3 regions of the Isoptericola sp. MSGPD8_1_ISO-PGPR-S23-394 genome follow, and region 1 is predicted to be linked to each of the others. Evidence: riboswitches for the same ligand, from Rfam matches in the RefSeq annotation. Region 1 holds a riboswitch; each other region holds the start of a gene.
The links. A riboswitch is a leader RNA that binds a small molecule or an ion and turns the genes downstream of it on or off. The one in region 1 is predicted to bind cyclic di-AMP.

Region 2: linked by a shared signal. The riboswitch ahead of AC3RJ8_RS15710 (C40 family peptidase) and the one ahead of AC3RJ8_RS03340 (C40 family peptidase) in region 1 are both predicted to bind cyclic di-AMP.
Region 3: linked by a shared signal. The riboswitch ahead of AC3RJ8_RS17695 (M15 family metallopeptidase) and the one ahead of AC3RJ8_RS03340 (C40 family peptidase) in region 1 are both predicted to bind cyclic di-AMP.

What each region holds. Positions count from the first base shown of each region.
Region 1 covers NZ_CM176517.1:726,041-733,944, forward strand. Annotated here, with positions in the region: gene serC (phosphoserine transaminase) at 1-991, opposite strand, end outside; gene AC3RJ8_RS03335 (iron-dependent transcriptional repressor DtxR) at 1,094-1,792, shown strand; cyclic di-AMP (ydaO/yuaA leader) riboswitch at 1,955-2,112, shown strand; gene AC3RJ8_RS03340 (C40 family peptidase) at 2,164-2,907, shown strand; cyclic di-AMP (ydaO/yuaA leader) riboswitch at 3,193-3,384, shown strand; gene AC3RJ8_RS03345 (C40 family peptidase) at 3,481-4,209, shown strand; gene AC3RJ8_RS03350 (universal stress protein) at 4,361-5,302, shown strand; gene AC3RJ8_RS03355 (ABC transporter permease) at 5,362-6,186, opposite strand; gene AC3RJ8_RS03360 (ATP-binding cassette domain-containing protein) at 6,183-7,211, opposite strand; gene AC3RJ8_RS03365 (GntR family transcriptional regulator) at 7,248-7,649, opposite strand; gene AC3RJ8_RS03370 (hypothetical protein) at 7,646-7,904, opposite strand, start outside.
Region 2 covers NZ_CM176517.1:3,412,544-3,420,447, reverse strand. Annotated here, with positions in the region: gene clpB (ATP-dependent chaperone ClpB) at 1-472, shown strand, start outside; gene AC3RJ8_RS15730 (response regulator transcription factor) at 537-1,196, opposite strand; gene AC3RJ8_RS15725 (sensor histidine kinase) at 1,193-2,509, opposite strand; gene AC3RJ8_RS15720 (hypothetical protein) at 2,547-3,419, opposite strand; gene AC3RJ8_RS15715 (ABC transporter ATP-binding protein) at 3,419-4,132, opposite strand; gene AC3RJ8_RS15710 (C40 family peptidase) at 4,317-5,177, opposite strand; cyclic di-AMP (ydaO/yuaA leader) riboswitch at 5,179-5,328, opposite strand; gene AC3RJ8_RS15705 (septum formation family protein) at 5,643-6,377, opposite strand; gene AC3RJ8_RS15700 (exodeoxyribonuclease III) at 6,388-7,206, opposite strand; gene AC3RJ8_RS15695 (SDR family NAD(P)-dependent oxidoreductase) at 7,314-7,904, shown strand, end outside.
Region 3 covers NZ_CM176517.1:3,839,348-3,847,251, forward strand. Annotated here, with positions in the region: gene AC3RJ8_RS17675 (FGGY-family carbohydrate kinase) at 1-1,002, shown strand, start outside; gene AC3RJ8_RS17680 (fucose isomerase) at 1,048-2,697, shown strand; gene AC3RJ8_RS17685 (hypothetical protein) at 2,783-2,944, shown strand; gene AC3RJ8_RS17690 (superoxide dismutase) at 3,134-3,754, opposite strand; cyclic di-AMP (ydaO/yuaA leader) riboswitch at 3,999-4,149, shown strand; gene AC3RJ8_RS17695 (M15 family metallopeptidase) at 4,161-5,090, shown strand; gene AC3RJ8_RS17700 (polysaccharide deacetylase family protein) at 5,137-6,549, shown strand; gene AC3RJ8_RS17705 (cation-transporting ATPase) at 6,560-7,333, opposite strand; gene AC3RJ8_RS17710 (RNA/DNA-binding domain-containing protein) at 7,451-7,904, opposite strand, start outside.

The DNA of each region.
Region 1 (7,904 bases):
TGTCGCGCAGGTGGCCGACGACGGCGCTCGCGTCCACGCGCTCGTCCAGGTCGATCGTCCCCACCACGGTGGACCGCTCCGCCGGGTCCGCGACGAACGGCGTCGCCCACTCACGGGCCTCCGCCCAGTCGTAGAGGATCCCGGCCGACGTCGCCGACCGCCCGCTCGACCACTCCAGACCGCCCTGCTCGAGGATCCACTCGATCTGCTCCACCAGCATCACCAGCGTCCCGACGGCCGGGGTGTTCAGGGTCTGGTCCTGGCGGGAGTTCGCCAACGCCGTCGTCAGGGACAGGAACTCGGGCACCCAGCGTCCGCCTCCGGACGCCTCCACGACGGCAGCGCGCTCGATCGCGGCCGGGCTGCACAGCGCGAGCCAGAGCCCGCCGTCGGCCCCAAAGACCTTCTGCGGGCCGAAGTAGTAGACGTCGGTCTCGCGCAGGTCCACCGGCAGGGCCCCCGCGCCCGACGTCGCGTCGGTCAGGACGAGCTGGTCGGAGCCGGCCGGGCGACGCACCGGGGCCATCGCGCCCGTCGAGGTCTCGTTGTGAGGTGTCGCGTACACGTCGACGGACGCCGACGGCGTGAGGTGCGCGACGCGGCCGGGTGCGGCCTCGACGACCTCCGGGTCCGCCAGGAAGGGGGCGCGGCGGGTGGCTGCGGCGAACTTCCCGCCGAACTCGCCGAACACGGCGTGCTGCGCCCGCTCCCGGACGAGGCTCGCCGTCGCGACCTCCCAGAACGCCGTCGACCCGCCGTTGCCGAGCACGACCTCGTACCCCGGGGGGAGGTCGAACAGCTCCGCGAGACCCGTGCGCACGCGGCGTACCAGGTCCTTGACGCCGGGCTGGCGGTGCGAGGTGCCCAGCAGCGGCCGCCGAGGGTCGCCCGCCGCCCGCAGGGCGTCGACCTGGGCGGGGCGGACCTTGGACGGTCCGGCACCGAACCTGCCGTCGGACGGCAGCAGCGACGAGGGGATCTGGAGGGGCATGGGGACTCCGTGGCTGGCGTGGTGGGGCGGCCGCCGGTGGCGGACGCCGGAACGGTGACGTGTGCGAATAGACTAGGCCCGGGCCTCAAGACGGGAGTGGACGTGACCGACCTGATCGACACCACCGAGATGTACCTGAAGACGATCTACGAGCTCGGCGAGGAGGGCATCACGCCGCTCCGCGCGCGGATCGCGGAACGCCTCGGGCACTCCGGTCCGACGGTCTCGCAGACGATCGCCCGGATGGAGCGGGACGGGCTCGTGGTCGTGACCGGCGACCGGCACCTCGAGCTCACCGACGACGGCCAGGCGAAGGCGACGCGCGTCATGCGCAAGCACCGGCTGGCCGAGCGGCTCCTGACCGACGTGATCAAGCTGGACTGGGAGCACGTCCACAACGAGGCGTGCCGCTGGGAGCACGTGATGAGCGACCTCGTCGAGCGCCGCCTCGTCACCCTCCTCGACCACCCGCACCACGACCCGTACGGGAACCCCATCCCGGGGCTGTCCGAGCTCGGCGAGCAGTACGAGGACGTGCCGTTCCTCGAGGGTGTGCAGTCGCTGCCCGCCTTCCTGCGCGGGCAGACAGAGAACGTCGAGATCGTCCTGCAGCGCATCGCCGAGCCCGTGCAGGTCGACGACGAGTTCCTCGCCCGGCTCGAGCGCGTCGGGCTGGTGCCGGGGGCTCGCATCGAGGCCCGCACGCTCGGCGACTACTACGCCGTCCAGGCCGACGGCGCGAGCGAGGGCCTCGAGCTACCCGACGACCTCGCCAAGCACCTGTTCGTGGCGGCCCGCTGACCGTTCCCGCGGGCCCGTCGCGACGCACGGGACACCGCGGCGGGCGGGCTGTGATCGGAACGTGACATCACCGGTGGGTTCGGGTACGGTCAGACACGCTCGCCGGAGTGCCCTCCGCCGAGTGCCGGGCCGGACCGCCAAGTCCTGCCGCCGTCCCGGCCCCACGGAAGACCGCCGGCAGGAGCGGGGGACCCATTTGTGGGCATCGGTGACGGTGTCCTTGGGGTGAAGCCGCACGGGACCTCTGGTTCTGTGGGGCCGGGTGATTTCTCCCACCCGAACCCGACAGCTGACCTCGTAGGCGACAGGAGAGGGAAGACGTGAACGCATCTACCAGGACGCGCGGCAAGCACCGCGCTGCGCGGCGTCCGATGTTGGCTGCGCCGTCCGCGGCGGCCGGTCGTCGGGCTGCTGTGGTGGCCACTGCTGGTGGTCTGCTGGTCTCGACGATCGGTGGGGCTTCTGCGGCGCACGCCGCTCCGGTCGACAGCGACGCGGCGAAGAAGCTGAGCACGGTCGATCTGGGTGCTCTGACGGATCAGGCGCGTTCGGCGCTGGAGGCGGCTCCGGTCGTGACCGTGGACTCCGAGGCGAAGGTCTCGGTGGAGAAGGTCACGCCGAAGATCGCTGCGCGTGCCGAGATCAAGGCGGCGCCGGAGCCCGAGCCGGAGCCGGTGCGTGAGGTCGCGCCGTCGCGTTCGGCCGAGCGGACCGCGGTGGAGTCCACCAGCGAGTCGAGCACCGAGTCGTCCAGCACCGAGTCCACGGCGGCACCCGCGTCGGCCAACGGCTCCATCATCTCGATCGCCTCGCGCTACGTGGGTGTGCCCTACGTCTCGGGCGGCACCTCGCCGTCCGGCTTCGACTGCTCGGGCTTCACCCAGTACGTCTTCGCGCAGGCGGGCATCTCGCTCCCGCGCGCCTCCTCGGCGCAGCGCTACGCCGGCACGGTCGTCTCCCGCGCGGACGCGCAGCCGGGCGACCTCATCTGGTCGCCGGGTCACATCGCCATCTACGCCGGCGGCAACACCCAGATCGACGCCCCGCGCCCGGGCAAGACGATCCAGTTCCGGAGCATCTGGCAGTCGAACCCCACGTTCATCCGCGTCGGCTGACCCCCCGGGTCGCCACGCCACCACGAGGCCCTGCCGCGCACCACGCGCGGCAGGGCCTCGTGCCGTCCCGGCCTCTGTGCGCCGCTGCGCCATGCCGGGGCGCTGGAGGCCTTGCTTCGGGTATCGCGACAGGGGGGCGGGCGGAGGATCTCCGGCGCTCAGCGGGCCCTCCAGCACCTCCAGGGGGCTGGTGACGGAGGCCATCCCTCGTCACCGTGACCTAAACGTGACATGGGCGCCGTGATCCGCTACGGTTTCCTCGTCCGGTGGAGCATTCTGCCGGATCCTGACCGGACGCCGAGTCCTGCCACCGGTCGGGGAACCAAGACCGCCGGCAGGAGCGGGGGACCCATTTGTGGGCATCGGTGACGGTGTCCTTGGGGTGAAGCCGCACGGGACCTCTGGTTCTGTGGGGCCGGGTGATTTCTCCCACCCGAACCCGACAGCTGACCTCGTAGGCGACAGGAGAGGGAAGACGTGAACGCATCTACCAGGACGCGCGGCAAGCACCGCGCTGCGCGGCGTCCGATGTTGGCTGCGCCGTCCGCGGCGGCCGGTCGTCGGGCTGCTGTGGTGGCCACTGCTGGTGGTCTGCTGGTCTCGACGATCGGTGGGGCTTCTGCGGCGCACGCCGCTCCGGTCGACAGCGACGCGGCGAAGAAGCTGAGCACGGTCGATCTGGGTGCTCTGACGGATCAGGCGCGTTCGGCGCTGGAGGCGGCTCCGGTCGTGACCGTGGACTCCGAGGCGAAGGTCTCGGTGGAGAAGGTCACGCCGAAGATCGCTGCGCGTGCCGAGATCAAGGCGGCGCCGGAGCCCGAGCCGGAGCCGGTGCGTGAGGTCGCGCCGTCGCGTTCGGCCGAGCGGACCGCGGTGGAGTCCACCAGCGAGTCGAGCACCGAGTCGAGCACCGAGTCGTCCAGCACCGAGTCCACGGCGGCACCCGCCGCGAGCGCGAGCGGCTCCTCGGCCGTCTCGATCGCCGCCCGCTACATCGGCGTCAAGTACGTCGTGGGTGGCGCGTCGCCGTCCGGCTTCGACTGCTCCGGGCTCGTGACCTACGTCTACAACCAGCTCGGCGTGTCGCTGCCGCACTCCTCCAGCGCGATCCGCAGCGCGTCGAACACCACCGTCATCTCCGCGTCGGAGGCTCGTGCCGGTGACCTCATCTGGTCGCCCGGACACATCTCGATCTACATCGGCAACGGCCAGCAGATCGAGGCGACGCGTCCCGGTGGCTGGGTCGTGCGACAGTCCGGCATCTGGCAGTCCAGCCCCACCTACCTGCGGGTGACCGGCTGACCTGACCGCCCCAGCATCCACGACGCCCCGACGTTCCCCGTGAAGGTCGGGGCGTCGTGCTGTCCTTTGCTACACCTTGCGGCCGTCTTTCGTTACGCTTGAACCACAGTTGTTCCGGACGTCGAGGTCCGGGCATGACGGGAGGCGCGACATGACACGTCCTGAGGTCGTCCTGGTGGGCGTCGACGGTTCCACCGCGAGCCTGCACGCCCTGGACTGGGCGGCGACGTACGCCCAGCGGGTCGGATGGGGGCTGCACATCGTGTGCAGCTATTCGCTGCCGTCGTTCACAGCGGCATCGCTCGACGGCGGGTACGCGGCTCTCGACGACACGGCCATCGCCGAGGGGGCGAAGGCGGTCCTCGCCGAGGCGCAGGCGCGCGTCGAGGGGCTGGGCATCCCCGTGGAAGGGACCGTCGCCACGGGAGACGCGGCCGGTGTGCTCGTCGAGATGTCGAGCGACCACTGCCTCGCCGTCGTCGGCACGCGCGGACGCGGAGGTTTCGCGGAGCGGCTGCTCGGTACCGTCTCCTCCGCGCTGCCCGCGCACGCCCACTGTCCGACCGTCGTGGTCCCGCACCGTGAGGGAGCGGAGAACCCGGAGCGTCGCGACGGTGACGTCGTGCACGAGGTCCGGCGGATCGTCGTCGGTGTGGACGGCTCGCCGACGTCTGAGGTCGCCCTGCGGCACGCCGTCGAGCAGGCGGAGTCCTGGGGCGCCGAGCTGGTCGCCGTCGCCGGCGTCCCGCTCGGCTCGGGTGCCGGGGTGCTCGCCTGGTTGCCGTCCCAGATCGACCACGAGCAGGTGCTGGCCGACGTCAAGGCCGGGCTGGACGTCATCGTGGACCAGGTCGAGGCCGAGCATCCGGACATCACGATCAAGCGGCACGTGCTGGACGGGTCCGGTGCCGAGCTGCTCACCGAGTTCTCCTCCGCCGCGGATCTCGTCGTCGTCGGCTCACGGGGCCGTGGCGGTTTCCGCGGGCTGCTGCTCGGGTCGACCAGCCAGGCCGTGCTGCACCACTCGCAGTGCCCCGTGCTGGTGGTCACCCGCAAGTGCGACGAGGAGATGCAGGCCGACCCTGCCGCCTGACCTCCCCACACGACCCGCCCGGCCCCGCCCCGCCGCGAGGCGGCGGGGCGGGGAACGGGTCAGTGGCGGTTGCGGTAGAGGTACATCGTGATCGGCGCGAACACCGCGGTCATGACGACGGCGGAGATCAGTACCGTGGTGACCTCACCCAGGTCCGCGGTGCCCGCCATGAGACCCCGCACCGCCGTGACGAGGTGCGACACCGGGTTCAGGTCCACGAAGGTCTGCAGCCCGGACGGCATGGTGGAGGGGTCCACGAAGATGTTCGACGCGAACGTCAGCGGCATGAGCACCATCATCGACACCCCCATCACGGCGTTCGGGGTGCGCAGCAGCAGGCCGAGGATGGTGAAGATCCAGCTGAGCGCGAAGGCGAACACCAGGAGCAGCGCGACCCCCGCGACCACCCCGAGCACGCCGCCGTCCGGCCGGAACCCGATGAGCAGGCCCAGCCCGATGCACATGATCGACGCGATCGTGTACCGGACGGTGTCGCCCAGCAGCGCGCCCACGATCGGGGCGGGGCGCCAGATCGGCAGCGACCGGAACCTGTCGAACACCCCCTTGGTGATGTCGGTGTTGAGGGTGTAGCCCGTGTACACGGTCACGATGATGATCGTCTGCACCAGGATGCCGGGCAGCAGGAACTGGATGTAGGCATCCGTGGAGCCTGCGATCGCCCCGCCGAACAGGTACGTGAACATCAGGGTGAAGATGACCGGCGAGACGAGCACGTCGAAGAGCTGCTCCGGCACGTGCTTGATCTTGAGCAGTGCCCGCCAGCCGAAGGTCAGCGAGGTGGCGACCGCGGAGGGCCGCGCCGGCCGTTCGTCCAGCGCCACGGCCTCGCGCAGGGAGGTCGTGCTGATGTCGACGGCGCTCATCGGGCCACCTCCTCCTCGACGGCGGTGCCGTCGCTCGTCTCGTCCGCCGGCAACGGTGCGCCGGTGAGGGTCAGGAACACCTCGTCGAGGCTCGGCTGGCCGAGCGAGAACTCGGGCACGGCGATCCCGGCCTCGCCCAGCGCGGGCAGGACCTGTGCCACGAGGTGGGCGCCGTCGTCGGGCACCCGGGCACTCAGCGCGTAGGGATCGGTGGGCAGTGTCGGCTCGGTCCCGAGCACCCGCTGCAGGACGGTGGCCGCCGCGGCGCGCTGCGAGGCGTCCGCGAGGCGGAGGTCCACCGCGCCCTGGCCGACGGACCGCTTGAGCTCGGTGGACGTGCCCTCCGCGATGAGCTGGCCGTGGTCGATGACACCGATCCGGTCGGCGAGCTGGTCGGCCTCCTCGAGGTACTGCGTGGTGAGCAGGACGGTCGCCCCGTCGTCGACGAGGACGCGCACGATGTCCCACACCTGGTTGCGCGACCGGGGGTCGAGGCCGGTGGTCGGCTCGTCGAGGAACAGCACCCGGGGGGAGAGCACGAGCGAGGCGGCGAGGTCGATGCGGCGCCGCATGCCGCCGGAGTAGGTCTTGACCTGCCGCGGGCCGGCGTCGGTGAGGCTGAAGGCCTCGAGCAGGTTCGCCACCCGTTCGGTCGCCGCGCGGCCGCGGAACCCGTACAGCCGGGCGAGCATCAGGAGGTTCTCGGTGCCGGTCAGGTCCTCGTCGACGGAGGCGTACTGGCCGGTGAGGCCGACGGCGGCGCGGACGGCGTCGGCGTCGTGCGCGACGTCGTGGCCGAGCACGCGGGCGGTGCCGCCGTCCGGGCGCAGCAGCGTGGCGAGCATGCGCACGACCGTCGTCTTGCCGGCACCGTTGGGACCGAGCAGACCGAACACGCTGCCCGTGGGGATCGAGAGGTCGACGCCGTCCACGGCCTTGGTCGTCTTCTTGCCGGAGGTGAAGTGCTTGACGAGGCCGGTCGCCTCGACGGCGAGAGACGGCGACCCGCCCGCGTGGTCGGTCATGGTGAGCTCCTCAGGTGGTTGTTCCCAACGTAGAACCTAGGACCCGCCTCCGACAGCCTTTTCATCGGTCGGCCGCACGGTGCGCAGCTCGCCGTGCACGACGTCGAGGACCGCCGCGTCGCCGAGCCCGCTCGCTCGAGCCCGGCGCACCGCCGCCCGCAGCTCGGCGACCGCCGCCGCGCCCGGGCGGCCGGCCGCGACGGCCGCGACGACCGTGCCGACCCGGCGCCGGGACGTCACGACGCCGGCGGCCTCGAGCTCGCGGTACGCCCGTTGGACGGTCCCGACGGCGATCCCGAGGTCCCGGGCGAGGTCGCGCGAGGTCGGCAGCCGCTCGCCGGGACCCAGCACGCCCACGGCGACGAGCCCGGCGACCTGGCGGCGGATCTGCTCGTAGACCGGGGTGGGGGAGCGCAGGTCGACGCTGACGTCGGTCATGGCCGGTCCGGTGCGCTGATGCCTCCGCCGCCGACCGCACCGCTGCGGCCGACCGCCACGGCGGTGCCGACGGCGACGGCGACGGCGAGCGTTCCCGCCACGGCGGCGACGACGAGCATCGCGGGGTCGGAGGAGGACCTGGTCGCGTCCTCGTAGGTCGCGGCGTTGCGGACCGCCAGCGCGACCACGAGCAGGGTCAGCGTGGTCGCGGCGCCGACGCAGACGTGGGTCATGGCGAGGACACGGGCCGCCGAC
Region 2 (7,904 bases), 1.3 Mb from region 1:
CGTCGACTTCCGCAACACCATCCTGGTGCTGACGTCGAACCTGGGTTCGCAGTTCCTCGTGGACCCGACGCTCGACGACGCCACGAAGCGGGAGAACGTCCTGACGGCCGTGCGGGCGGCGTTCAAGCCGGAGTTCCTCAACCGGCTCGATGACGTCGTCGTCTTCGACGCGCTCTCGCTCGGCGAGCTGGGACGGATCGTGGACCTGCAGGTCGCGGCGTTCGCGGCGCGGCTCGCGGACCGGCAGATCACGCTGTCGGTGACCGACGCCGCCCGCGAGTGGCTGGCGCTGGAGGGGTTCGACCCCGCGTACGGCGCGCGGCCGCTGCGGCGCCTGGTGCAGCGCGAGATCGGTGACCGGCTCGCGCGGCAGCTCCTCTCCGGGGACGTGGCCGACGGCGACCAGGTCGTCGTCGACCGCGACCCGGAGGGCGCGGGTCTGACCGTCGCCCCCGAGGTGCTCAACGCCTGATCGCGGACCGTCCGTGGCGCACCGGCCGCCGGCCGCCGGTCGCCGTCCGCTGGCTGCCGGGCGCTCAGCGTCCGGCGGCCGCGACGCCGTGCTCGAACGCCCACACGACGAGCTGCACGCGGTCACGGGTGCCGGTCTTCGTCATGATCCGGCCCAGGTGCGACTTCACCGTGCTGGCCTCGAGGACGAGCGCCGCGGCGATCTCCGCGTTCGACGAGCCCCGGCAGAGCCGGGCGACGATCTCGTGCTCGCGCGGCGTGAGCAGGCCCGCCGCGTCCTCGTCCCGAGCGGCGGGGGCGCGGCGGCGGGCGAACTCGTCGATGACCCGGCGGGTCAGCGAGGAGTCCACGAGCCCGTCGCCGGAGGCCACGCGGCGGACGGCGTCGACCAGGACCTCCGGTTCAGCGTCCTTGAGGAGGAACCCGCTGGCGCCCGCCTCGAGCGCGCCGAACACGTAGTCGTCCAGGTCGAACGTGCTCACCACGAGCACGGGGACGGGGTCGGCGACGCCCGGCCCGGCGAGCGCGCGCGTCGCCGTGATGCCGTCGCCGCCGGGCATGCGCACGTCCATGCAGACGACGTCGGGCCGCAGCGCGCGGGCGACCTCGACCGCCCGCGTGCCGCTGGACGCCTCTCCGACGACGTCGATCCCCTCGCTGCCCAGGATCACCGCGAACCCGGCACGCACGACCGCCTGGTCGTCCACCAGCACGACCCGCGTCACGACGCCCCCTGCCCGGCGACCGGCACCGCGAGCCGTACCCGCCACGCGCCGTCGGGCGTGGTGCCGGCCTCCAGGCTGCCGCCGACCAGCGCCGCGCGCTCGGTCATGCCGATGACGCCGTGCCCCGGTGTCGCGGTTCCCGGCCGGTCGTCGGACCGGCCGGCGACCCCGCCGCCCACCGCGACGCGGTTGCGCACGGTGAGCACCAGCTCGGCCGGCCGGTGGTCGAGCACGACTCCCACGGGCTGTCCCGGCGCGTGCCGCCGCGCGTTCGCGAGCGACTCCTGCAGGACGCGGTAGACGGTGCGCTGGGCGTTCGCCGGGAGGTCTGCCGGTCGACCCCGCACCTCGTGCCGGACGTCGGTACCCGTCGACCGGGCGAGCTCGAGGAGCGCCGGCAGGTCGTCGAGGACGGGTTGGGGTGCGTCCCCGTCCCGGGCGTCCCGCGCGTCGCGGCCCGTCGGGCCGTCGCCGGAGCGCAGCAGCCCGACGACGAGGCGCAGGTCGTCCAGCGTCGACCGGCCCTGGGTGCGGATCCAGCGCAGCGACTCGCGGGCCCGGTCCGGGTCCGTCGCGACGAGGCGTTCCGCCGCGGCCGCCTGCACGACGATCCCCGACAGGTGGTGCGCGGCGACGTCGTGCAGCTCGCGGGCCATGCGTCCGCGCTCCTCGAGCACCGCCTGGGCGGCGCGTGCCTCGCGTTCCCGCTCGGCCTGGGCCACCCGCTCGCGCAGCTGCGCCTCCAGCTCGCGGCGCGTGCCGACGTACGCCCCGACGAGTGCGGCGGCGACATACGCCAGCGCCGCGGAGAGCAGGCCCGTCCAGAGCTGGGAGGCGACGGTGCCGGCGCCGGGCACCTGGGCCGGGAGCGGCCCGGTGAGCACGAAGGCGAGCAGCGTCTGGACGACGCCGGCGCCCGCCGCGACCCACGGCGCCACCCGGCGGGGGACGTAGGCGCCGACCGAGTAGGCCGCCACGAGGGTGGCGGGCGTCTGGAAGGACATCAGCGGGGGCAGCACCGCCACGAGGGCGACCTGACCTGCCGTGGTGAGGACCAGGCACAGCAGCGGCGACCGACGACGCACCGTCAGCAGCATCGCCTGCCCGAGGATGACACCGACCACCGCGACGCGGGCGCCGGCCGGGCGTGCGTCGACGGTGCCCTGGGCGACCAGGGGGAGCACCTCGTCGACCGTGACCCGCTCGACCACGAGGAACAGCGCGACGGTCACCACCCCGACCGCGGCGCCCAGGAGGGCGTCGCGGTGCAGGGTGGTCGTGGCGGCGAGACGCGCGCGCAGAGTACCGATCACCGGTGCTGCCTCCCGTCCGTCGGTCGCTGCGCCGAGGCTACGTCAGGTCCCGGCGCCGGAACATCACCGCGCCGCCGCCGAGCACGACGACGACCCAGACGGCGAGGCCGGCCAGGGCCGCTCCTGCCCCGAACGCGGCGCTCCCGCCGAGGATGCCGGACGCCCCCGGCCCCGTGGACGCGAGCGAGCCGAGCGTCAGCGGCAGCCACGACATCGCCGACGACGTCCCGCCGGAGAGCAGCGCCACGGTCGCCTGGACGAGCGGCTCGACGAACGCCGCCCCCACGAGGACGACGATCGCCGCCACCTGACCGCGGACGAGCACTCCGACGCCGAGACCGAGCCACGCGAGCGCGACGAGCACGCACAGCCCGCGCACCCAGGTGGCCAGGGCGTCGGCGCCACTGATCGCGAGCCCGGCCCCAGGCGTCGTCGCGATCGCCACGGCGAGACCCAGAGCGGTGACGACCGCGAGGGCGACACCGATCACCAGCGCGGCGACCGCCGTCGCACCGGCCTTGCCGAGCAGCACCCGGGTGCGGGAGGGCTGGACGAGCGCGGTCGGGACGACCCCACCGGTGCGGAAGTCCGTGGTGCCGGCGAGGACGCCGAGGATGAGCAGGCAGAGCGTCGCGACCCCGACCGACCCCGCCCCCGAGGGCCCGTTGCCGAGCAGGTCGAGCATGCCGCGCTGGACGGAGGCCGAGCCGAGGTCGGTCAGGGCGGTGAGGTCGGGCACCAGGTCGGTGGCGATCTCGGACGAGGTGCCGCCGAGGCCACCGAGCCGGTCGGCCAGGCGAGGCAGGAGGAGGGTCGTGGACTGGACGAGCACGGCGCCGGCGAGGGCGACGATGCCGACCACCCACGGGGCTCGGGTGGAACGCAGCTTGAGCAGCTCGGCGAGGAACATCAACGCACTCCTTCGGTCGCGGCGGTGAGGTCGAGGTAGACGTACTCGAGGGGGTTGTCCCGGGCCAGCTCGTCGAGCGGGCCCGCGGTGATGACCCGGCCCTGGCCGAGCACGACGACGTCGTCGGCGACCTGCGTCACCTCGGACAGGACGTGGCTGGCGAGCAGCACCGCGCCGCCGTCGTCCGCGAACCCGCGCAGGAGCTCGCGCAACCAGCGCATGCCGGCCGGGTCGAGCCCGTTGGCGGGCTCGTCCAGGACGAGGGTCGCCGGGTCACCGAGGAGGGCGGCGGCGAGGCCCAGCCGCTGGCGCATGCCGAGGGAGTAGGTCCGCACGCGGCGGTCGGCGGCCGGCGTCATCCCGACGAGCGCCAGGACGTCGTCGACCCGGCGCGCGGGCAGGTCCCCGGCCAGCGCGAGGATGCGCAGGTGGTCGCGGCCGGTGCGGCCCGGGTGCAGGCCGCCGGCGTCGAGCAGGGCACCCACCGTGCGGGCGGGGTCGTCGAGGTCGCCGTAGCGGCGCCCGTGGACGAGCGCCTGGCCGGCGGTCGGCGCGGCGAGACCGAGCAGCACGTGCAGCGTGGTGGTCTTGCCGGCGCCGTTCGGGCCGAGCAGCCCGACGACGCGTCCCGGTTCGACGGTGAAGCCGACGTCGTGGACGGCGTCGAACGGGCCGTACGACTTGCGCAGCCCCGTGATCTGGATGGCGGGCACGTGGTCCCCTCTCGTGGTGTCCGCGCCGGGAGCGGCGCGAGGACTCCAGCCTGTCCGGAGCGACGTCGTCGTCGCTTCCGGCGGGAGGGGGAACCTGGGCTACGACCTTTGGTGGAATGCCGAACAGGAACCTGGGCCCGTATTCACGGAGGAATACGGGCCCAGGTTCCTGTTCGGCGGTCGATCAGATGCGGACGAACGTCGGGTTGTCCTGCCACATCCTGCGCTTCACGACCCCGACACCCGGCCGGGCGGACTCGATGATCTTGCCGTTGCCGGCGTAGATCGAGACGTGGCCGGGCGTGTAGACGATGTCGCCCGGTCGGGCGTTGCTGCGCGAGACCTTCTTGCCGGCGTTGCGCTGCCCCGACGTCGTGCGCGGCAGCTTCTTGCCGGTGGCCTTCTGGTAGACGTACGAGGTGAAGCCCGAGCAGTCGAAGCCCGACGACGGGCTGGTGCCGCCGTACGTGTACCGGTGGCCGACGTAGCGGTTGGCCACCTTGACGACCTTCGCGCCGCCGGTCTGCTTCGCCTTCATCGTGATGGTGCGGTAGCGCTTGGCCTTGACCAGGCCCGTGGACCGGGCGGGGACCACGGTCAGGCGGATCCGGTTCTTGCCGACGTCGTAGCGCTTCAGCACCGGCTTCATGCGCACGATGCCGTTCTTGTTGAGCTTCTTGACGTTGACCTTCTTGCCGTCGACGAAGAGGCGGACGCGACCCTTGACCGGCTCGCCGTGCTTGGTGGCGTGGACGGTGAAGCGGGGGCGGGTCTTACCCTTGCCCTGCTTCGCGACCTTGCGGGACACGGAGACCTTGACGGCAGACTTGGACTTCTTCGCGGCGACGATGCTCTGCCCGACGGCCGACAGGGTGGTCGTCGTGGCCGAGGTGGTCGTGGACGGGGCGGCGGAGGCCGTGGTGGCCCCGGCGACGAGGGTCCCGCCCGCGAGCGCGGCGGAGAGCGTGATCGCGACGACGGAGCGTCGCAGGCGCGGTGCGCCGGCGTCCTGCGGGCGCGCAGGGCTGTGCTGGGTGATGGACATGGGTACCTCTCCAGCCTGCGAGATGAGCTGTCGGATGAGGCCGAGAAGTGATGGCCCGCCGTCGTGAGACGGCTTAACCCCGAGGCCGGAACGAGTCCGGCCGAAGAACGTGGTTCTCCCGCTGCTGCCGTGGGTTCGGTGATGCCGGACCACCGGCAGCACTGGGCTTGCGGTCCGACCGTTCACCCCGGAGACGGGGCGACCCGGGCACGCTAGCCCGCGCTCGCAACAGATCACAATCAGGTCACGGCGCGTTCTCGGGGTGCTTCGCGGAGAACCTGTGAAGGATCTCGGCCGCCGGCGCATGCCGGAATCTTCGGCCCGATCGGCTCTTGCCGGGGCGAAACCGGTCAAGACGACCAGACGATCTGTCCCGGTTCGTCGGCTTGTCACGCGGGCCGTGCAGGCCGATGACCGGCGTTCACGCAGGTCGAGGGGCGGCCTTCACATCTCGCGTGACGTCGGTCACTCCAGAAGGGTGCCGGTGCGCGGAGCGTCCCCGACGGCGACGCACAGTCCGGCACGGTCGCCCTCGGCCCAGGACTCCTCGCTCGGTGTCCACACGACCCACCTCAGGTCGTCCCCGGCGCCCGCCTCCTGGGCCCGCGGGCCCAGCAGCTCCGGGCCGCACGCGCGGGACGCGCGGGCGGTCAGGGTCTCGGAACCCGGCCAGACCTCGTCCCCGGCCGAGTCGTGGCGGCCGACGACCTGCACGACGTGCTCGTCCGCGCAGGGCACCACCTCGACGGTCGCGACGGCGGACCCGTCCGGCAGCTCGGCCACGCAGGACCCGAGGACGAGCTGCACGGCGTTGACCTGCCGCGGCTCGTCGAGGTCCGCCGCCACGGGCTCCCAGGCCTGCTCCTGCGCCCGGTTCACCGCCCACGCGCCACCGGCGGCCGCGGCGACCACCAGGACGATCACGCCCAGCACGGCGACCACCCACGCCCGGGCCCGACGGCGCGCCGCCGCGCGCTCCGCCGCGGTCGGGCCACCAGGGGCGCCCCAGCGGGCACCGAAGGCGTCCGGGTCGTCCGCGGTCGCTCCGGGCACGTGCCCCGGCGCGACCCCCGGGCGTGCGGGCGGCCCGGCGAGTCCCGGCGTCCCGCCGTCGCCCGGGGCGCCCTCCGCTGCGGGGCCCGTCCCCGGACCGGGGGAGACGAACTGCGGGTCCTCGGGACGGTCGGGCACGTCGGTCATGGGCACCAACCTATCGGCGCGACGGCGAGGGGTCCGCGAGGTCGAGGACCACGGGGACGTGGTCGCTCGCCCCCTTGCCCTTGCGCTCGTCGCGGTCGATCGTCACCGCGCGGACCCGCTCGCGCAGGGCCGGCGAGGCGTAGGCGAAGTCGATCCGCAGCCCCTTGTTCCGAGGGAAGGCGAGCTGCTGGTAGTCCCAGTAGGTGTACGTGTGCTCGGCGGGCACGTGCTCGCGGGTCACCTCGGTGTACCCGACGTCCTCGAAGGCCGCGAAGGCAGCACGCTCCGCGGGCGAGACGTGCGTGTGCCCGTCGAACGCGGCCGGGTCCCAGACGTCGGTGTCGCGCGGGATGACGTTCCAGTCGCCGAGGAGTGCCACGGGGGCCGAGCGGTCCGCCGCGAGCCAGCTCGCGGCGTCGGTCCGCAACCTCTCGAGCCAGGCGAGCTTGTACGCGTAGTGGGGGTCGGTCAAGGACCGGCCGTGCGGCACGTAGAGGGACCACACGCGCACCCCGCCGCACGTCGCGCCGAGGGCGCGGGCCTCCACGCGGGGCTCCTGGTCGGGCTTGCCGAACGCCGGCTGGCCGACGAACGACGCCTCGACGTCCGCCAGTCCCACCCGCGACACGATCGCGACCCCGTTCCACTGGTGGTACCCGGTGTGGGCGACCTCGTAGCCGGCCGCCTCGAAGGCGGCGCGGGGCACCTGGTCGTCCCGGCACTTCGTCTCCTGGATCGCGAGCACGTCGGTGCCCGAGCGTTCCAGGAAGGCCAGCACCCGGTCCAGCCGGGTCCGCAGGGAGTTGACGTTCCACGTGGCGATCCGCACGGGCGCCACGGTACCGGCGACCGCCGGTCCCACGTGGCGGTGTCCGGGGCGATACGCGCCGCCGGGCCGGGGTCCCGGCGGCGCGCGGAACCCTCTAGAGTGCGGTCATGGGAACCGCGCTCGTCACCGGTGCTACCGCCGGCCTCGGACTGGAGTTCGCCTGGCAGCTCGCCACCGCGCGCCACGACCTCGTGCTCGTGGCCCGCACCACCGAGCGCCTCGAGCAGGTGGCGGGACAGATCCGCGCCGCCGCCGGTGTGCAGGTGGAGGTCCTGCCGGCGGACCTGTCCGTGACTGACGACGTCGCCCGGGTCGCCGAGCGCCTGGCGGTGACGGGTGACGAGCCGGACGACGGACGGCGCCCCGTCGGGCTGCTGGTCAACAACGCCGGGTTCGCCACGGCTCAGCAGTTCGTCGGCGGGGACGTCGAGGCCGAGCTGCGCGCGGTGGACGTCATGGTCCGCGCCGTCGTCCAGCTCACGCACGCCGCCGTCGGGCAGATGACCGCCCGAGGGCGCGGCGCCGTCCTCAACGTGGCCTCCGTGGCGGCGCTGACCACGGGCGGCACCTACGCGGCCGCCAAGGCCTACGTGCGGTCCTTCACCGAGGGGCTCACCGTCGACCTGCGGGGCACCGGTGTCACGGCGACCGTGCTGTGCCCCGGCTTCGTGCGCACGGAGTTCCACGAGCGTGCCGGG
Region 3 (7,904 bases), 830 kb from region 1:
ACCCGCCACCTGCTCATGCCGGCCAGCTATCTCGTCCACCGGCTCACCGGTGCCTACGTGCTCGACCATCACTCGGCGTCGCAGTGCACGCCTCTGTACGACCCGCGGTCGCGCTCGTGGATCGACGAGTGGGCCGAGCACGTCGCCCCCGGACTCCCGCTGCCGCGGCTGCGATGGCCCGGCGAGCAGGCCGGCACCACGGAGCGCGCCATCGCCGGCGTCCCCGCGGGCACGCCCGTCACCACCGGCACCATCGACGCGTGGTCCGAAGCGGTGAGCGTCGATGCCCAGAACGTCGGTGACCTGATGATCATGTACGGCACCACCACCTTTCTCGTCGCGACCGTCGACGAGCCGATGCGCTCGCCCAGCATGTGGGGCACCCTCGGCGCCTTCCCCGGGGCACACAACCTGGCCGGCGGACTGGCGACCTCCGGGGCGCTGACCTCCTGGGTGTGCGACCTGACCGGCTCCGACCACACGACGCTGACCGCCGAAGCAGCCGTGTCCGGGTCTGGCGCGAACGGTCTGCTGATGCTCCCCTACTTCGCCGGTGAGCGGACCCCGCTCCTCGACCCGAAGGCACGCGGCGTGGTCGTCGGGCTCACCCTCGAGCACACCCGCGGCGACCTGTACCGGGCATCGCTCGAGGCCACCGCCCTCGGCGTCCGGCACAACATCGAGACCATGCAGGCCGCCGGCGCCCGTATCGACCGTGTCGTCGCCGTCGGCGGCGGGACCCGTGGCGGCCTGTGGACCCAGATCGTCTCGGACGTCACGGGCTTGCGGCAGGTCCTGCCGACCAGCACCATCGGCGCTTCCTACGGCTCCGCCATGCTCGCCGCAGGGCTCGTCGACGACGTCGACGCCTCCCGGTGGAACCCGCCGGCCGCCACTTGCGAGCCCGACCTGTCCCAGCGGGACACCTACGACCGCCTGTACGCGCACTACCGCGACCTCTACCCCGCCACGCGCGACGTCGTGCACGCGTTGTCGCGCTGACTCGCGCCGCCCGCCACCATCACGGCACGCCCCGAAGGAGCACTCATGAGCACCACCAGCTACGACGTCCCCGACCTCCTGCCCGAGTCACCTGCTCCCGAGAGGACGGTCTACCTCGTCGCCTCCGGAGACCTGCGCGAGTCCGCCAACGTCGCCGGCTGGCCCACCCAGGTCGAGCTGGAACGCATCGTCGAGGAAACCTTCGCCCGGCACGGATGGACGGTCTCGCGGGCCAACGGGATCGACCCCGCCACGGGTCACGGCTTCATCAGCTCCCAACGCATGGGGCTCGACGTGTTCGCCACGATCCCCCCGGACGCACCTCTCGTCGTCGCGCAGGCCGTGTGGCAGTACAGCCATCACGTCCTCGCCGGCCTCCGCACTCATCGGGGACCGATCCTGACCGTCGCCAACTTCGCCGGTGACTGGCCCGGGCTGGTCGGTCTGCTCGGACTCAACGCCGGCATGACCAAGATGGGACGTCCGTACTCCACGGTGTGGACCGTGGACGGTAGCGACCAGTGGTTCCAGGACTCCGTCAGCTCGTGGATCACCACGGGGACCATCGAGCACGACACCTCGCACGTGCACCCGCTGCCCACGCTGCCGGACTCTCCCGAGACGCAGCTCGGCGAGGTCCTGTCCGCCCAGCTCCTGCGCGAGAAGGCCATCATCGGCGTCTTCGACGAGGGCTGCATGGGCATGTACAACGCGATCTTCGACGACGAGCTGCTCAACCGCATCGGGATCTACAAGGAGCGCCTGTCCCAGTCGGCGCTCTGGGCGGAGATGCAGCGGGTCCCCGACGCCGAGGCCGACGCCGTCCAGCGCTGGCTGGAGGACGCCGGGATGACGTTCCGGCTCGGCACCGACGAGAAGACGGAACTCACCGCCTCCCAGCTGCGATGGCAGCACAAGATGTACATCGCCGCGCTGCGGATCGCGGACGACTTCGGCCTGGACGCCGTCGGGATCCAGTACCAGCAGGGACTCAAGGATCTCTCGCCCGCGTCGGACCTGGCCGAGGGCCTGCTCAACAACGTCCAGCGGCCCCCCGTGCGCTCCCGTGACGGGCAGCGCGTGCTCTGGGAAGGTCGTGCCCTGCCGCACTTCAACGAGGCGGACGAAGGTGTCGCCGTCGATGCTCTGGTGACCAATCGCATCTGGACCGCGATGGGCCTCGACCCTGCCACCACGCTGCACGACGTCCGTTGGGGCGAGGAGTACGACGGGCGCTTCGTCTGGGTCTTCGAGATCTCCGGTTCCGTGCCCGCATCACACCTGGCCGGCGGCTATTCCGGAGCCGAGGGATGGCGTCAGGACCCGGTGTTCTTTCCTGCCGGCGGTTCCACCGTCAACGGTGTCTGCCGACCGGGCGAGATCGTGTGGTCCCGCGTCTACATCGCCGACGGCATCCTCCAGGTCGACCTCGGTCGCGCCTCCGTGGTCGAGCTGCCCGAGCATGAGACCCGGCGCCGCAAGGAGGCCACCAACCCTGAGTGGCCGATCATGCACGCCGTCCTGCACGGCGTCAGCCGCGACCAGTTCATGGCGCGGCACAAGGCCAACCACCTCAACGTCGCCTACGCCACCGACGCCGAGACCGCCGACCGTGCGCTGACTGCCAAGGCGGCGCTGTTCGCCGGTCTGGGCATGCCCGTGCACCTCTGCGGAGACACGTCGCTCACCGCGTGACGTCGCGCGCCTGGACGCCACGGCAGAGGACTCCCGTGCCGAGGCCGAGGAAGCGTACGCAGCAAGCTCCGAGACGCTCGCCGCCGTGATCGACGACGGCAGGCCCGCCCCGCGCGCCCGCAAGGGTCGGGTGGACGACCCGGCGGTCCGCCGCGACCTGCGCACGGCGCTGACCGACGCCGAGGTGCTGCGCGACATCGAGATCTCCGGCCCGGCCACCACCCGCACGGTCGAGGCGATGGCGTAGCCGCGCCCGAACCAGTTGGGTGCGGACACCGTGTCGTCGCGGGGCCGGGGGGCCTACCGGTGCATGCCTCCTGGTCGTTGGCAGGCACCGGTTCGCTGGGCCTCGGGAGGCGAAGACCGGTCGAGCGTCTCGATTCCTCCGAGATCAGCCGTAGGTCCGGGAGGAACAGAGACGCTCGACGGGTGGGCCTCAGGCGATGAAGCCTGCGGTCTGGGTGCGGGCGCGGTCGAGGCGGGCGGCGACGTCGCGCCAGTTGGCGATGTTCCAGAACGCCTTGACGTAGTCGGCCTTGACGTTGAGGTAGTCGAGGTAGAAGGCGTGCTCCCACATGTCGAGCATGAGCAGCGGGACGATGCCGACCGGGACGTTGGCCTGCTGGTCGAAGAGCTGGAAGATCAGCAGCTTCTGACCGAGGGAGTCCCAGCCGAGCACGGCCCATCCGGAGCCCTGGATGCCGGTCGCGGTGGCGGCGAAGTGGGCCTGGAAGGCGGCGAAGGAGCCGAACTGGTCCTTGATGGCCTCGGCCAGCTCGCCCTCGGGCTCGCCGCCGCCCTCGGGCGAGAGGTTGTGCCAGAAGATCGTGTGGTTGGTGTGCCCGCCGAGGTGGAACGCGAGGTTCTTCTCGTGGAGGTTCACCGTGGCGAGGTCGCCGGACTCGCGGGCCTCGGCCAGCTTCTCCAGCGCCGTGTTCGCCCCCGCGACGTAGGCGGCGTGGTGCTTGTCGTGGTGGAGCTCCATGATCTTGCCGCTGATGTGCGGCTCGAGCGCGCTGTAGTCGTAGGGCAGGTCAGGCAGCGTGTATCCGGTCATCGTGGATCCGTCCTTCCGTGGCGGGGTGGAACTGTTCGACCGTAGGACCTCGACCATCGTTGAGGTCAAGAGAGACCTCCGTCACACTGCCGGACCGGTCCCCGGCAGGGAGCGGACGGTCGCGGTTCGACGGCGGCTCGATGGTGCTGACCACCACCGTTACAGATTCGTGACAATCACGCACGCAGGGGATATGGTCTCCTCACCTCGCGCCCGCGAGGTGCACGGATGGGCCGCCGAGCCCTGTCACCATCCGCTGCTCCAGGACCAGACAGGGACGGGGGACCCACTTCACGGGCGTCACGAGCGCCCTCGGGGTGAAGCCGGCGCCGCCGGCCGGGTCAGTCTCCGACCCGAACCCGACAGCTAACCCCGCAGGCGTCAGGAGAGCACCGATGAACGACGCGTGCCCGCGCGCAGCCGCACCACCGGACCACCGCCGTCGGACCTCTGGACCGGCAGCATGAAGCACGCACAGCAGGGTCCCGCCCCGGCCGGAACCCGCCGGTCCCGGCGCGAACCCGTCCGCGGTCGCCACCTCGCCGAGAAGCCCCGGCGACGCTCCTCCGCGGCACCCCGGGCCACGCTGTCCCTCACCGCGGCCGCCGCCCTGGTGCTCGCCACCGGCGGCACCTACCTGGCCGAGGCCGGACCGGTCGTCCGCACCACGACCACCGACGACGCCGCCACGACCACGCGAGCACCGGCACCCGTCGCCCAGGCCGCCCCGACCGCGCCCGCCGCGCCGGCGGCTCCGGCAGCAGCGGCCGCTCCAGGGGCTGCCGCCGCGCCGGCAGCGCGGCAGGCGCCCGCGGTGACGGTGGACCGGGACCTGGCCGTGTCCCGCACGGACGAGCGCGTCCCCCGCAAGGACCGCACCATCCAGCCCGCCCCGGAGCCCACGCCCGAGAACCCGCCGGGGTGCGACACCCCCGTCCAGGACGGCTGGTCGAACGGGCGCCTGCCCAGCGACCAGCTCTGCGCGCCGTGGGACGGCGCCGTGCTCGTCCGCGCCGACGTCGCCCGCTCCCTGGCCGAGCTGAACGACCTCTACACCGCACGGTTCGGCGAGCCGATGTGCGTCACCGACGGCTACCGCTCCTACGACCAGCAGGTCGCCACGAAGGCCGCCAAGGGGTACCTGGCCGCCACGCCGGGGACCTCGAACCACGGCTGGGGCCTGGCCGTCGACCTCTGCCCCGAGACCTACGCCGGCGAGCGTGGTACATGGCTCCACGAGCACGCGCCCGCCCTCGGCTGGGTCAACCCGGACTGGGCGCAGCCCGGTGGGTCCAAGCCCGAGCCGTGGCACTGGGAGTCCACGCTCGTGCCGTGACAGGTCCGGGCTGGCCCGAACGGCTCGGACGCCAGAGAATCGCCCTGTGAGCACGTCGGGACCCGACCCTGAACAGCTGCCGGCCGCACGCCCGCCCGGCCGGGGTCGCCGCGCGGCGTGGTGGATCGCCGCGGCGGTCGTCCTCCTCCTCGCGGTGGGCGCCGTCGTCGTCGGCGTGCTGGAGCACCGGGCCTGGGTCGACGCCGCGGCGGAGCACGAGGCCGAGGTGGCCCGCGTCACCCAGGAGGCCGAGACGTCCCGCGCCCGCGCCGAGGCCGACTACACCGCGAGCCTCGATGCCCTCGACGACGCGATCGAGGCGGCCCGGCCGGTGCTCACGGACAGCGAGGGCCAGGTGGCCGACGACGCCGTCCGCGCACCGCTCGCCGACGCGCTCGACGAGGCCGGCAGGCTCCGCGACGCCGAGGTGACCTACCCCGTCACGACGCGCACCGTCGAGGAGGTCACCCGGCCGAACCCGTTCCGTCCGCAGACGTTGCCGCGGGTGCAGGTCGAGGTGGTCGAGAGCTCCGACCCGGCACCCTCCGACCTCGACGCCGCGGCGGACGACGTGGCCGAGGCGCGCGACGCCGTCGTCGAGGCCCGCCGGCAGTGGGCCCACGACGAGCTCCGGACCGCCACCACCGAGGCGGCAGATGCCGTGACCGACCTCGAGGGGACCGTCGGGGCAAGCACGCTCCGACCGCTCGAGGAGGCGGTGGCCGAGGCCGAGACGGTCCTCGACGCCGGGGTCGCGGCCGTCGACCCGGACGAGGCCGTCGCCCTGCGCGACACGCTGCTCGGCACCACGGAGTCGCTGTGGACGGACCGGCTGGACCAGATCGTCGACGAGAGCCGCGCGGACGCCCGGGACGACGGCGTCGACTGCCGGGTGGACCAGTGCGTCGCGCTGACCTTCGACGACGGCCCGGTGGCGGACACCCGACGGCTGCTGCGGATCCTCGAGCGCAAGGACGCCCCCGCCACCTTCTTCATGGTGGGCGACAACGTCGCCGCCCGGCCCGAGGTCGCGCAGGCCGTCGTCGACGGCGGGCACCTGGTGGCCAACCACACCTGGAACCACCCGCAGCTCACGACCCTCGACGACGCCGAGGTGCGCGACGAGCTGCGCCGCACCCAGGACGCCGTCACCGACGCCACCGGGTTCACCCCGTTCCTGCTGCGACCCCCGTACGGCGACGTCGACGGCCGTGTCCGATCGCTCGCGACGCGCACCGGACTCGACGTCGTCCTGTGGGGCCTCGACAGCCGGGACTGGGAGTCCCGTGACGCGCGGGACGTCCGCCGTCAGGTGGCGAACCAGGTGCAGGACGGCAGCAACGTGCTCCTGCACGACATCCACCCGACCACGGTGGACGCCGTGCCGAAGATCATCGACGACCTGCGCGACGAGGACTACGTGCTCGTCACCGTCGACCTGCTCGTCGACGGCTCGTGAGCCGCCCGCGTCAGAACAGGTCGCGCACGTCGAACCCGCCCGCGAGGTCGGACAGCGACTGACCGGCCTCCGAGACCTGGTCGCCGATCCCCGAGACCGCCTCCGTCCCGGCGTCGCCGACCTGGGAGGTGAGGCCCTCGACGTCGAGCGCACCGACGTCGAGCGCACCCAGGTCGATCCCCGAGGCGAGCGAGTCGAAGTCGACCCCCAGGTTCCCCGCCTCCGCCAGGAGCGGCCCGGCGACGCTGCTCACCGCAGCGCCGGCCGCGACCACCCCCAGGAGCCCGACGGCGCCGACGGCGGCACCCGCCACGGCCCCACCGGTCCCGACCTTGGCGAGGATCGCGCGCATGGAGCCCGGCCGGCGCGCCTCGGACCGACCGGCTGCCCGAGACAGGTCGGCCACGCTCGCCGACCGCGGCTGCTCGTTCGCCGGCAGGTCGGCCCGCATGCGCTGCAGCACCGCCTCGCGCTGCTGCGGCGTGAGGCGCTCGAACGCCTCGGCGTGGACCTGCTCGACCTCGTGCGGCTCGGCCGTGCGCATCAGGTAGTCGTAGCGGGCGATGGCCTGCCGGTCCGCGTCGGGGACGTTCGTGCGGGGATTCCCTGCGGACGACGACGGCGGGGCGGCCGACGGGCGGGAGCCGCCACCGACGGCGCTCTCCAGCACCGAGCGCCAGTCCGACGGCCCGGACCGCGCGGTGGGACCAGATCCCCGCGAGGACGACTGGTGCGCGTCGTACGCCTTCTTGGCCAGGGAGAACGCCTTCGAGAGCTTGGACATGTTGCTCCTCCTGTCGGGCTGACGAGGCAGTCTGACAGGTGATTCTGAGGAGAAGATGAGAGCGCCCGGGTCCGTGCCCCGGCGACCGGACGAAGGTCGTCGGCCTCGTACGGAGCCTCAGTCGCTCGACTCGGTGAGGACGTAGTGCGCGCCGCGGCGCTCACCGCGCAGCTCCAGCTCCCCGTCATCGACCATGGCGCGCAGGAGCGCTGACGCTTCGGTCGGCGCGATCGCACAGAGCTCTGCGGTGATGCCGCGCGTGATTCGCCCGTGGGCACGGACAAAGGTGAGCACCATCTGACGCTGCTGAATCCTGTCGAAGCCCCGGACGCGAACGTAGTCGGGGTCGGATCGGAGCGAGCGGTAGGTCGCGGCAGACAGATGGTAGCGGCGACCCCGGCCAGCCCCACGAGGCTCGACCAGCCCTGCCTCGAGCATCCTGGTCAGGGCATCTCTGGCCTCCGTCTCCGTCTTCTGCAGCAGGAGCGCCGCCCCGCGCACACTGAGATCACCTTCCCGGCGGAGCTCGTGCAGCACCTGGAGATCAGCGAGCGGGAAGGGAGTTCCCCGG